Regions from separate parts of the Paenibacillus sp. J31P13 genome, predicted to be linked through region 1. Evidence: riboswitches for the same ligand, from Rfam matches in the RefSeq annotation. Region 1 holds a riboswitch; each other region holds the start of a gene.
What was found. Region 1 has a riboswitch for ZMP and ZTP ahead of rpiB (ribose 5-phosphate isomerase B). Riboswitches for the same ligand answer to the same signal wherever they lie in the genome.
Positions count from the first base shown of each region.

Region 2: it holds a riboswitch for ZMP and ZTP, as region 1 does, so the genes downstream of both, AC0YOD_RS02095 (DJ-1/PfpI family protein) here and rpiB (ribose 5-phosphate isomerase B) in region 1, are expected to answer to the same signal.
Region 3: it holds a riboswitch for ZMP and ZTP, as region 1 does, so the genes downstream of both, AC0YOD_RS22565 (bifunctional 5,10-methylenetetrahydrofolate dehydrogenase/5,10-methenyltetrahydrofolate cyclohydrolase) here and rpiB (ribose 5-phosphate isomerase B) in region 1, are expected to answer to the same signal.

Region 1 covers NZ_JBWDNR010000004.1:139,636-143,693, reverse strand. Annotated here, with positions in the region: gene AC0YOD_RS14910 (L-threonylcarbamoyladenylate synthase) at 1-405, shown strand, start outside; gene AC0YOD_RS14905 (manganese efflux pump MntP) at 497-1,057, shown strand; gene AC0YOD_RS14900 (low molecular weight protein arginine phosphatase) at 1,088-1,666, shown strand; ZMP/ZTP riboswitch at 1,738-1,819, shown strand; gene rpiB (ribose 5-phosphate isomerase B) at 1,918-2,376, shown strand; gene AC0YOD_RS14890 (TIGR01440 family protein) at 2,393-2,992, shown strand; gene AC0YOD_RS14885 (serine hydroxymethyltransferase) at 3,111-4,058, shown strand, end outside.
Region 2 covers NZ_JBWDNR010000001.1:513,788-517,845, reverse strand. Annotated here, with positions in the region: gene AC0YOD_RS02105 (SDR family NAD(P)-dependent oxidoreductase) at 1-272, shown strand, start outside; gene AC0YOD_RS02100 (GNAT family N-acetyltransferase) at 443-865, opposite strand; gene AC0YOD_RS02095 (DJ-1/PfpI family protein) at 932-1,495, opposite strand; ZMP/ZTP riboswitch at 1,568-1,646, opposite strand; gene AC0YOD_RS02090 (hypothetical protein) at 1,978-2,658, opposite strand; gene AC0YOD_RS02085 (ABC transporter ATP-binding protein) at 2,658-3,551, opposite strand; gene AC0YOD_RS02080 (GntR family transcriptional regulator) at 3,551-3,919, opposite strand.
Region 3 covers NZ_JBWDNR010000008.1:61,394-65,451, forward strand. Annotated here, with positions in the region: gene AC0YOD_RS22560 (5'-nucleotidase C-terminal domain-containing protein) at 1-1,798, shown strand, start outside; gene AC0YOD_RS22565 (bifunctional 5,10-methylenetetrahydrofolate dehydrogenase/5,10-methenyltetrahydrofolate cyclohydrolase) at 1,873-2,724, opposite strand; ZMP/ZTP riboswitch at 2,790-2,868, opposite strand; gene AC0YOD_RS22570 (copper amine oxidase N-terminal domain-containing protein) at 2,930-4,048, shown strand.

The DNA of each region.
Region 1 (4,058 bases):
ATCGACTTCGCATCTACAGAAGAACCACTAGCACCGCGTTCTCCTGGTATGAAGTACACGCATTATGCCCCAAAAGGGGAACTTACACTTGTTATGGGAGAGTCTGAGGCTGTTATAGCGTATATTCAAGCAGAAGAGCAAGCGGCCAAACGACGAGGTGAGGTGACAGGTATACTTGCCTTTCATGAGCGGCTTCATGCTTATGAGGCAGATCTCGTAATTTCTCTAGGAAGTGAAGCGGAGCTGGATTCAGCGGCACAGCTTCTTTATGCGGCATTGCGGAAATTCGATGACGCCGGTGCACAACGCATTTGGGGAGAAGGCTGTACAGAGCAAGGCATAGGAGCGGCGCTTATGAACCGAATGGTGAAAGCGGCTGGCAATCAAGTCATTCAAGTGAAATAGAATAAGTATTGTTATGGCCAAGCTAGTATGTTTGTCCTCATACCCGCATATGTTTGATAAAGACTATGCGCGGACTTGGGGGAGATTATCGGTGATAGAGGCAAATTTGCAAGCCGGACAGTTTTTGACGCTGGTCATTATAGCGATAGCGCTTGGACTGGACGCTTTTTCACTGGGGCTTGGTATTGGCCTAAAAGGAATACGGCTATGGGATATTTTGAAGCTAGGCATTGTTATTGCAATATTTCATATCATTATGCCGCTGGCTGGCATGTTCGCGGGTCAATATGTGGGTGAATTGCTTGGAGATGTGGCAACGACTGCAGCGGGAATTTTGCTTCTTTTGCTCGGTTTGCATATGATTTATAGTTCTTTGCGCGGTGAAGCTGTACAATCCTTCGATCATCGCACTCTATGGGGGTTGTTGGTGCTATCATTAAGCGTAAGCATCGACTCCTTGTCGGTTGGCATTACATTAGGTATGTTTGCTGCTAATGTGTGGGCAACGATCCTTTTATTTGGTTTCTTTGGCGGACTTATGTCGGTGATCGGTTTAATGCTGGGCCGCAGAGTCAGCGGAAATCTTGGGGAATACGGCGAAGCCTGCGGCGGTGCTATTTTACTGGTGTTTGGTATTTTGTTCATTTTCTGATTTAACGGAGTTAGAAAAGGAGTTGGCAGTGTGAAACGTATTTTATTTGTTTGTACAGGCAATACATGCCGCTCGCCAATGGCGGAGGCGCTGCTTCGACAGATGGCTGCTAAGAGAGGGATTACGGTGGCTGTTCGTTCAGCTGGAGTATCCACTATAGATGGATTGCCGGTTTCCGCTCACGCCGTTCAAACGCTTCGGCAATGGGATATTGAGCATAAAAGCACATCGAGGGCGCTGACGAGCGAGGCTGTCAATTGGGCTGATCTTATTTTGACCATGACCTCAAGTCATAAACGCGGATTGCTGCAATGGTACCCGGAAGCTGTAGACAAAACGTATACGTTGAAGGAATACGCGAATCAGGATGAGAGCGTGCTTGCCGACATAGAGGAGCTGGAAAGACTGTATTCCGAGATGCATATGAAGCAGGCGCTTGGTCAACAACTGACAGCTGGGGAGAGGAATCGCCTTCTTGAGCTGGAACGACGCATTCCGAGTGTCGATGTTGTTGATCCGTTTGGCGGTTCGCTTGCCGTATATAACAGCAGTGCCGCTGAAATAGAGACTGCCTTGTCACGTTTGCTGGATAAGCTGACCAAGCGATAATTCAGCGCTTGGGCATTATATAATGGATTGATTTATTGGAACATTTGAGCTATTATAAAGGGACATATTACGGTTTCCAATGTAACTGGCGACGGAAGTGGGTTAACCACGGTGGAGCATTGGAATATACGGCCGGTCGCCTGGGCAAAGAGCAGCATGCTAATAAGCATGTCTTGCTCTTTTTTCGTCTTTTTACGCAAAAATAGGTATACTAGCATGGAGATGTTTCATTCAGAAGGAGGTCTTTTACGTTGAAAATTGCTATTGGTGCTGATCATGGGGGCTACCGATTGAAGGATGAGCTAGTAACGTTTATTCAATCGCTTGGTCATGAATTAGAAGATGTAGGTTGCGATTGCAGTCAATCGGTGGATTATCCAGACTATGCTGTGCCTGTTGCTGAGCTTGTTGCAAGCGGCAAAGCAGAACGCGGTATTTTGATTTGCGGAACAGGTATCGGGATGTCGATTGCAGCGAACAAGGTGAAGGGCATCCGCTGTGCTTTGGTGCATGATCTGTTCTCAGCCAAAGCAACGCGTGAGCATAATGATACGAACGTGCTGGCAATGGGAGAGCGTGTTATTGGTCCGGGCGTAGCTCAGGAAATTGTCCGTATTTGGCTGGAGACGCCATTTTCAGAAGAGCAGCGTCATGTTGGCCGCATTAATAAAGTGAAACAAATCGAAGAGCATACATCAAGCCAATCCTAATTAGGGGGCTAACAACATGAATGATCAAGTTGAAAATGTCGAGATTGCAGGTCGAGTTGAAGTTATCGTTCGCGAGCTTGCTTTAGCAGGGAAACTTGCGAAGGGGCAGCTGCTTGTAATCGGTGTAAGCACTAGTGAAGTGCTGGGTCATCGAATCGGTTCAGCGGGAACGGTAGAAACGGCGGAGCAAATCTACGCCGGCGTGGAAGCCGTTCGCAAGGAAATCGGCTTCGTGCCCGTATTTCAATGCTGCGAGCATTTGAATCGTGCGCTCGTGATCGAACGCGAAGCGGCTGAACGTTATGGCTTAGAGCTAGTGAACGCGATTCCTGTACCGAGAGCGGGCGGGTCCATGGCTGCATACGCTTATGGGCAGCTACAAGAGCCTTGCTTGGCAGAAGAAATACATGCGCACGCAGGTATTGATATTGGCGATACGTTGATTGGCATGCATCTCAAGAGAGTTGCAGTACCCGTTCGTCCGTCCATTACTCGTATCGGTGAAGCTCATGTAACGATGGCGATTACAAGACCGAAGCTAATTGGCGGGGCTCGCGCCGTATATGAGCTACAGTCTAATCTAACGCCTGATCAAACCGTTGATACATGCCATTAATCTTATAAATTTGCTTGTCCTTTGATCGTAAATGGAGCTTCCTTTGCTGTCCAAAAGGTAAAATAAGCCGTTATCGTTCGCGTACAGGTATACCCAACTTTGAGGAGGAATATTGAAAATGGAAAATCTACGTAAGCAAGATCCAGAGGTACTAAAGGCATTAGGGCTTGAGCTTCAACGCCAACGCGACAACATTGAACTTATTGCATCTGAGAATATTGTAAGTGAAGCCGTATTGGAAGCTATGGGAAGCGTTCTAACTAACAAATATGCAGAAGGCTACCCAAACAAACGCTTCTACGGCGGCTGTGAGCATGTTGATATCGTAGAAGACATCGCTCGTAATCGTGCGAAAGAGCTTTTCGGCGCAGAGCATGCTAACGTTCAACCACATTCAGGCGCACAAGCGAACATGGCGGTATATCTTGCAGCGTTGCAACCTGGCGACACTGTTCTTGGTATGAACCTTGCACATGGCGGACACTTGACGCACGGCAGCCCGGTTAACGCATCTGGTTTGCTTTACAACTTCGTTGCTTATGGTGTACAAGAGGATTCCTTCACGATCGACTATGAAGAGGTTCGCAAATTGGCGTTTAAACACCGTCCTCGTTTGATTGTTGCAGGAGCTAGTGCGTACCCGCGTACGATCGATTTTGAAAAGCTTGGAAAAATTGCTAATGATGTAGGCGCATTGTTCATGGTTGATATGGCGCATATCGCTGGTCTAGTAGCTGCTGGTCAGCATCCGAGCCCAGTGCCTCATGCACATTTCGTAACGACTACAACACACAAAACGCTTCGCGGACCTCGCGGCGGTATGATTCTTTGTCGCCAGCCTTGGGCAGCAGCTATTGATAAAGCCGTATTCCCAGGCTCACAAGGCGGTCCTTTGATGCATATTATTGCAGCTAAAGCTGTTGCATTTGGAGAAGCTCTTCAACCTGAATTCAAGCAATATGCTGCACAAGTAGTGAAAAATGCAAAAGTGCTTTCAGATGAGCTTATTGCAAAAGGCTTCAACATCGTATCTGGTGGAACGGATAACCACTTGATTCTTCTTGAT
Region 2 (4,058 bases), on a different contig from region 1:
CTTATGCAGTATCCAAAGCTGCTGTTCACGGACTAACGAAATCATTAGCACGCGCATTAGCTCCGGCTATTAGAGTCAACTGTATCGTACCCGGAGCGGTCGCGACAAGATGGTGGACCGGCAGAGAAGAACAGATGAATAAGCTAGCCCCTCAACTTTTGCTTCAGCGCATTTCAACACCAGAGGATGTAGCTCAATTAATTTGCGTAGCGCTAGAGCAAGAAGCGATGACAGGTCAAATTATTACAGTAGACAGCGGTCAAACGCTTTAATACCATTGAATAGCTCTAAACAATCAATGGAAGCCTCCGTTTCAACATCCTCTTTCTCGCATATCATTACAAAATAATGAGCAGCTATTGCGAAGACACCTCTTCACAAGCTGCTCATTTTTGCTACAGAATCATTAGTCCCAAACAAACTGCTTAAAGTAATTGTAATCTTACACAGTTTTAATAAAAGTAACACGATCAAAGTCAGTAATAAAAAAGTCTTTCTCATATTCGATTTGATCAAAGCCTAATTGCTCATAGAAAATCAGAGTCGCCTTATTCTCAGCATGACCAAGTGTATACAGGATCACCTTTTTCTCACCGAGCTCTTTCATTTTTTCGCAGATACTTTGGATCAATGCCCTCCCTATACCTTGCCTCTTAATTTCCTTCTTAACGACTACTCCAACAATTTCATATAGCTTTAAATCCAAATTAAATAGGAAGCCTGCATGGCCTAAAATACTTCCATCTTCTGTGACCATTACAAAATAACCGCTATTCTCAGTGCTTTTATTTGATAAATAAGCATTCCAGCGCTCTGGATATTGGTTGATGATGAATGCAGGAAACTGAAGGCTATGCTCTCTCATTATCCCCATAACAAATGGTTGATCTTTTCTTTCTAATGATCGGATCAACATAACGAACGCACCTTCTTATTTATAGTATGGATAATCCATCATATCTTGAACTTGCTTAACGCCATCCGCATGAGTAAGCGATTCGACAACGAATAACCCAAGGTCAATCGACGCCGAAACGCCTCCTCCAGTAAAAACATTTCCATCACGGACAAAACGCTCTTTGACTACCTCAGCACAATAAGGTGTTAGGAGGTCGAACGCGGATCGATTCGTCGTTGCCCTTCTCTCCTTCAAAAAGCCAGCTGCGCCCAATATTAAGGCACCTGTACATACGGATACCTTGTATTCAACATTTTGAGCGGTTTGAATCCATGAAATAAACGTGGAATCGAACCTAAGCTGCCGGGTAGAGAATCCTCCTGGGATAAAAACCAAATCATATCCTGACAAGTCAGGGTAAACATGATTAATTTTAATCGTTAATCCCCTATCGTCGGTAATCTCTTCTTTATTGGAGCAAAAGTCCCATGTCACATCATCTTTCAATCCTAATACCTTCATTCTTGTTAATGCATCATAAAACCCCACAAAATCTAATGTTGTCATGCCATCAAACAGTATAAAAGCCATCTTCATTTTGATACACCTTCCCCTTCTTATTATTTTATTGTTAAGAAAAACAAAAAAAGTATTTGATCCAATGATCAAATACTTTGCCCAGGCGTACGGCCGTTATCAGTGTGCTCCCTCATGGTCATCCATGTTTACGCCAGTAACACACTGTTCAGTTGTTTTTATTATTATACTTTTTATTGTCAGAAAATTCAATATTCATTCCTCATATAGGTAATCGATTATATGAGCCAACAACAGCCCAAATCATGTTATGGATCATAATCGTCCAATCGAATCTAGTAATTTAAGAATAGAATAAATTATCTTCTAGAAGAGGAGGAGATACGAATGAGATTCAGAAGAAATAAAGTGATTGTTGTATTTGTTAGACCTGGTCAAAGAGTTCTTGTTATCGCCAAGAAAAACCGCAAGCGTAACCGTCGATTCTAATTTTTTTGCTGCGCCTGATCATTCAGGCGTTACTACATAAGATGACTAACAGATTATATCGTTGAACGGCGAAGCAGAAGATAAGTCACGCCTGCGAATATAACGATGAGAGGAAGCATCCATAGACTATAGTCCAAAGCTGTTTGTTTGCCCATCCAATCAAAGATGGCTGGATACCAGTTTAATTGTGTCGCCATAAATCCTAAAATTGTAAATATGAATAGAAGAACCGCTGAAATGATAAACATGCCATTTTTCCCTGTACGCTTGTGAGTAGCAGCAATCATCATTCCCGAAAAATGCATGAACAACAGAATGACAAGAGGTACTGTGAACTGATTGATAAGAGGACCATCACTAAGATACGGTACATTAAAGAAGTACAATCCGCTGCCCCAAGCCCCCGTCCAATTTTCTATGAGTGCCAAAAGAAAAAGCAGGGCGGCTGATCCAATGCTTGTTAGAATGATCATAGCCGAGGTCCCCAAATAGTAATCCTTTCTACTCACACTCAAACCAATCGCGAACGGAAATGTCTGTGCCAGTGTGATAATACCTGCTACGAACATATAAATGAAGATGCTCGCAATCCCACCGGTTCTGATAGGCTCAATGACAAGAAGACTAATAAAAAGATTGACAATAAAGCTCGAAAGCATGACCAGCCAAGGGATGATAAACCATGACCACTTATCTCTGCTATGCATTTTAACTACGCTTGCGACTCGATTCATCAGACTTCTACCGCCTTTCTTTGCGTCTTTCCATTCGTTAGATAAATAATTAACTGCTGTAGGGACACAGGAGCAAGCTCAAGTCCCAATGCTTCTGCTTGCCTGCGTTCCCCAGTATTCCAATGGCCAATTACAGTTGCTGATACCAGATTGCCAAAAGGTTCACGATGGATGACCTCCTTGCCCGCTGTGAAGGAATCCACAGCAGCTTTAGGTCCTGCAAGAGAAAACGCTCGGCCGCGAAGCGCCTCTGCATCCTCATCAATGATTAAGGTTCCATTATCAATTACCATCACATGCTCCAGTATACGGCTTACTTCATCGATGAGATGTGTAGATAGAATAACTGTCCGAGGATGCAGGGCATAATCCTCAATCAGACGATCATAGAACAAGCTGCGGGCTACTGCATCAAGACCTAGATAGGGCTCATCGAATATCGTGAGCGGCGCACGGCTCGCAAGGCCAACAATAATGCCGACTGATGAGAGCATCCCTCTGGAGAGCTTCTTCATTCTCCGTTTCAGCGGAAGGCGAAACTCCTCTGCTAATGAGAGCGCATAATCGTTATCCCAGTTGGGAAACAAGGAAGCAGACGTGTTCAGCACATCCAAAATACGATAAACATCAGGATACTTCTGGCTCTCCTTGATAAAACAAATTTGACTGAGTACGCCATTATTTTCGTAGGGATGCTCTCCGAATACTCTTAGTTCCCCGCTAGTTGCGAACAGCTGCGCTGTTATCATATGCATGATCGTCGTCTTCCCTGCCCCGTTCCTGCCCAGCAATCCGTAGATTTTCTCTTCTTCCATGGTGAAACTGACATTATTTACTGCCTTCACATCTCCATACGACTTCGTCAACCGATCCAACTCGACTACTTTACCCATTATGAATTATCCCCTCTCCGGATCATTTCCGTTAATTGATCAGCTGTGATGCCAAGCTTCTTCGCTTCTCGAACCATCGTCACTACAAACTCTTCGAAGAATAGTTCTTTCCGCTTCTCAATTACTTTCCCACGAGCACCCTCTGCCACAAACATGCCAATCCCTCGCTTTTTGTACAAAATTCCTTCGTCAACGAGCATGTTTACACCCTTCGCGGCTGTTGCCGGATTGATCTTGTAAAAGGCTGCAAACTGGTTCGTTGAAAGAACTTGCGATTCCTCAGGCAGTACACCCTCAATAATGTCATCTTCGATTCGTTCTGCAATTTGAACAAATATAGGGCGGCTGTCATCAATCAAAAATGCCATTTCTCTATCACCACCAAACTGGTTAACTACTCATGTAACTAACCATACAACCTAAAGGGATCATTGTCAACGAATTTTACAAAAATAGGCTGTTCCCACTGTTTATCACACTATTTATTAAGTCGATTCCAATATTCAT
Region 3 (4,058 bases), on a different contig from region 1:
AGCTAATATCTACCCAGCTCTTATCAAAGAGGTTGATGGCGAGAACGTGGGTATTTTCGGACTGACGACGGAAGACACAGCGAACATTGCATCCCCAGGCGATGTAACGTTTGAAGATGCTGTCGTTAAAGCTAAAGCAACGGTAGCGATGCTGGAAGAGCAAGGCATCAACAAAATTATTGTCCTGTCCCATCTCGGTTATGATGCGGATTTGGATCTGGCAAAAGCGGTTGGCGGCATTGATATCATTGTAGGCGGTCATAGCCATACTAAATTGGATGAAGCCGTTGTCGACAATACGGATCCGAAGGCTCCGAAGCTAATTGTACAAACAGGAGAAAAGGGTCAGTTCCTTGGCAAGCTTGAAGTTGTATTTAACAAGCAAGGTGTATTGACGAGCTGGAAGGATCAATTGATCTCCATCGATGCCAAAACAGGGAATAACTACGATTTGGCTGAGGATGAAGAAGCCAAAGTGCTTCTCGAAACGCTGTATAAGCCGGGCGTAGTTGAATTGTCCAAAGAAGAAGTGGGCATTTCCAATGTTGTGCTGGATGGCGTACGTGCGAATGTGCGTTCCAAAGAAACAAATCTAGGCAACTTGATTGCGGATGGCATGTTGGACGCAGCGAAAGCAGCGGGTACAAATGCAGTAATCGCCTTGCAAAATGGCGGAGGCATTCGTGATTCGATTAACGAAGGACCGATTACGCAAGGAGAAGTATTAACGGTACTTCCATTCAATAACGATCTGGTGACGATCTCCTTGACGGGTCAAGAAATTAAGGATGCCATGGAGAATGGTGTATCCACGATTACAACGACCAAGGATGGCCGCTTCCCGCACATTGCAGGAATGCGCTTTGATTATGATTCAACGAAGCCGGTCAATGAACGAGTAGTACGTATTCAAGTGAAAGTCGGCAACAGCTATGTACCGATGGATATGAATGCGATGTATGAGGTAGCAACAAATGCATTTACTGCAAAAGGCGGAGACTTCTATGCTTCCCTTGAGAAGGCTTATAACGAAGGCCGCGTAAAACTATTGTATCTGCCGGATTATGATGTGTTCACTAAATACATCCAGAAGGTTGGAACGGTAACAGCGACAACATCTGCTGTTGAAGGGCGCATTGTTGATCTTAACGGAAGTCCTCTTCCAGGCGGGGAAGTGACGCCGACGCCAACGCCAACACCGACACCAACACCGACACCAACGCCAACGCCGGGCGGCAATGAAGGATCAGAAATGACATTCACGGATGTTGCTGGACATTGGGCTGCGAAGTCGATCGAGCAAGCAGTAAAGCTTGGCTTTGTAAAAGGATTTGGAGATAACACATTCCATCCTGGAGATACAGCTACAAGAGCAGAGTTTGTGACAATGTTGGGCAGAGCGTTTAAGCTGGAATCGACAGCTGGCAAGCTAAGCTTTGCAGATGCTGCTCAAGTGCCGGCGTGGGCGCAATCCTTCTTCGCACAGCTCATTGATGAGAAGGTCATTACCGGATACGAGGACAACACGATTCGTCCATCGAATCCGCTAACAAGAACGGAAATGACTGTCATGCTGGTACGTGCACTCGATATCAAAGTTGATCCGAATGCGACCGTGACTTTTGCCGACGCAAGTAATATCCCAGCATGGGCTGCTCCGTATATCGCTGCAGCGCATAAGGCTGGTCTTATCTCAGGAGTGGGCGGCAATCGTTTTGCGCCGCAGCAAAAAGCAACAAGAGCCGAAATTGTTACCTTGTTGTTGGCAGCTATTGAATACAAGAAAAGCAATAGCTAATTCATAATTTAAAGAGCCCCTTTCACTTTAATAGAGTGGAAGGGGCGTTTTATTTTGCATAGCATTCAATATTATCAATGTAGGATAGGGATAGAATTCTCCGCCGCAGCAACGGTATGCTTCAGAAGCATCGCAATAGTTACTGGACCGACACCCGCTGGCACTGGGGTAATAGCACTTGCTTTACTCAAACAGGCTTCATAATCTACATCTCCGACATTTCCTGCGTTATAGCCGGCATCCAGTACAACGGCCCCTTCACGTATCCAATCTCCTTTTATAAACTTCGGTTTACCAACTGCAGCAATGATTAAATCTCCAGTCTGTAACATTTCAGGGAGGTTTTTCGTCTTAGAGTGACAGATTGTAACGGTGGCATTTCGATTCAACAGCATGAGAGATGCAGGCTTTCCAAGAATCGGACTGCGCCCTACGACGACCGCGTGCTTGCCCTCGATCGGAATATGATAATAATCGAGGATTTCCATAATAGCAGCAGGTGTGCAGGATGGAAAGGAGGCGTACCCGAAAGCATTTTGTGCAAAACCGAGTGCAGTAACGCCATCTACATCTTTATTAATGCTTATTGCTTCAAAGGCCGCCCGCTCATCGATTCCTTCTGGAACGGGATGCTGCAATAGAATGCCATGAACATCCGGGTCAGTATTTAGCTGTTGAATAACAGCGATTAAGTCTTGGGTAGAGATATTGCTGTCTAAGCGAATGCGCCTGGATTCGATACCAAGCCGCTTACAGGCATTGCCTTTCATTCGAACATACGTCTCAGATGCGGGATCGTCACCAACCAAGATTGTTGCTAGGCAAGGAATGGTTCCCCTTTCCTTAAGCATTGCTACTCTTAGTTGCAGCTGTTCTTTAATCGCATGAGCAACTATACTGCCGTCTAAAATTAATTTTTCCGTCATCTTAACCCAGCTCCTTCGAATAATCATGTTCGAAAAACATAAAAAGGCAAGGGGAATATCCCCCTTACCTTTGCCCAGGCGTACGGCTAATCATCTATGCGCTTCCTCATGGTTCCCCATGCTCCGCCAGTTACGCACAGCAGTTAATGTTAGAACAATCGTAACAGGAGTTTACAGAAAATTCAATATTAAAGGAGAGAATAGGATGAAACGTTTTTCCATGATTCTTATTAGTTTTCTGCTTGTAGGGTTGTTGGTACCATTCTCGGTTGCATCAGCGGCAAAATCGGCCATTAAGGTAGAGCTCAATGGTAATATCATTCCATTTGAAGCGCCGCCATTAATGAAGAATGGGCGGGTGCTTGTGCCTGTTCGATTTGTGTCCGACGCTCTTGCTCAAAAAACAGAGTGGAACAATAAAACAAAGGTCGTAAAAATTAGCGGACCGAAAAACAAATTAGAACTAACAGTAGGGAGTAAAACAGCTTACTTGAATGGCGTGAAAAAAACATTGGACGTACCGGCTGAAATTTTTAACGGTAGAGTATTTGTACCCTTGCGTCTAGTTTCAGAAATAGCTGATGGAGAGGTCAACTGGGATGCGAAGAACCAGATCGTAACCATTTGGAGCTTTTATAGAGTAGTGAAGCTTTCCAGTGGAGAGGTCATATCCTTGCAATGGAAAACAGGTGAATTGTATTATGCGGATAAAAATAAAAACTATAGTAAATTAACGAATGTGGAGTTACAAACACCAGGGGACAGCGCGGTAATGGCAGACCTCACAAAGGAAGGAAATATATTGGTTTCAGTTTCCAACTATTATGGAGAGCCTATGCTGAATACGAAAGAATACAGATTTTACTTAAAGAATAAACAAATTAAGCAGCAAACAACGGCTCACTATTATTATCACACCCCAATGAATGTACGTTTTTACAAGGATCAGGCTGTGTTAACAGATGGTCATAAGCTTTATCTTGTTGATGATCAAACGGGTGAAATAGCAACTACGTATGACTTGGAGCAGCTGGGGGGAGCCGAAGGAGACTACTCCATTGAAGCTATAGGTGAGAACTATCTATTGATTCGTCCAACGAAACCGTTTGCTTATTTGACTCTAATCAATAAAACAACAAACGAGAAGGTATTGTTGTACAAAGAGCTGCTGAGCGGCAACCAACTAGAATATGCGGAGATTGATGATATTCAAAGGGGTGACCGTCTGGTATTTATAAAAGAAGAGAACCAAATTCTGTACTTTAAAAATAATGCAATGCAAGGCAAGGATGATAACATATACGAGTACGCATTACCGAAATGATTGCTTTAGA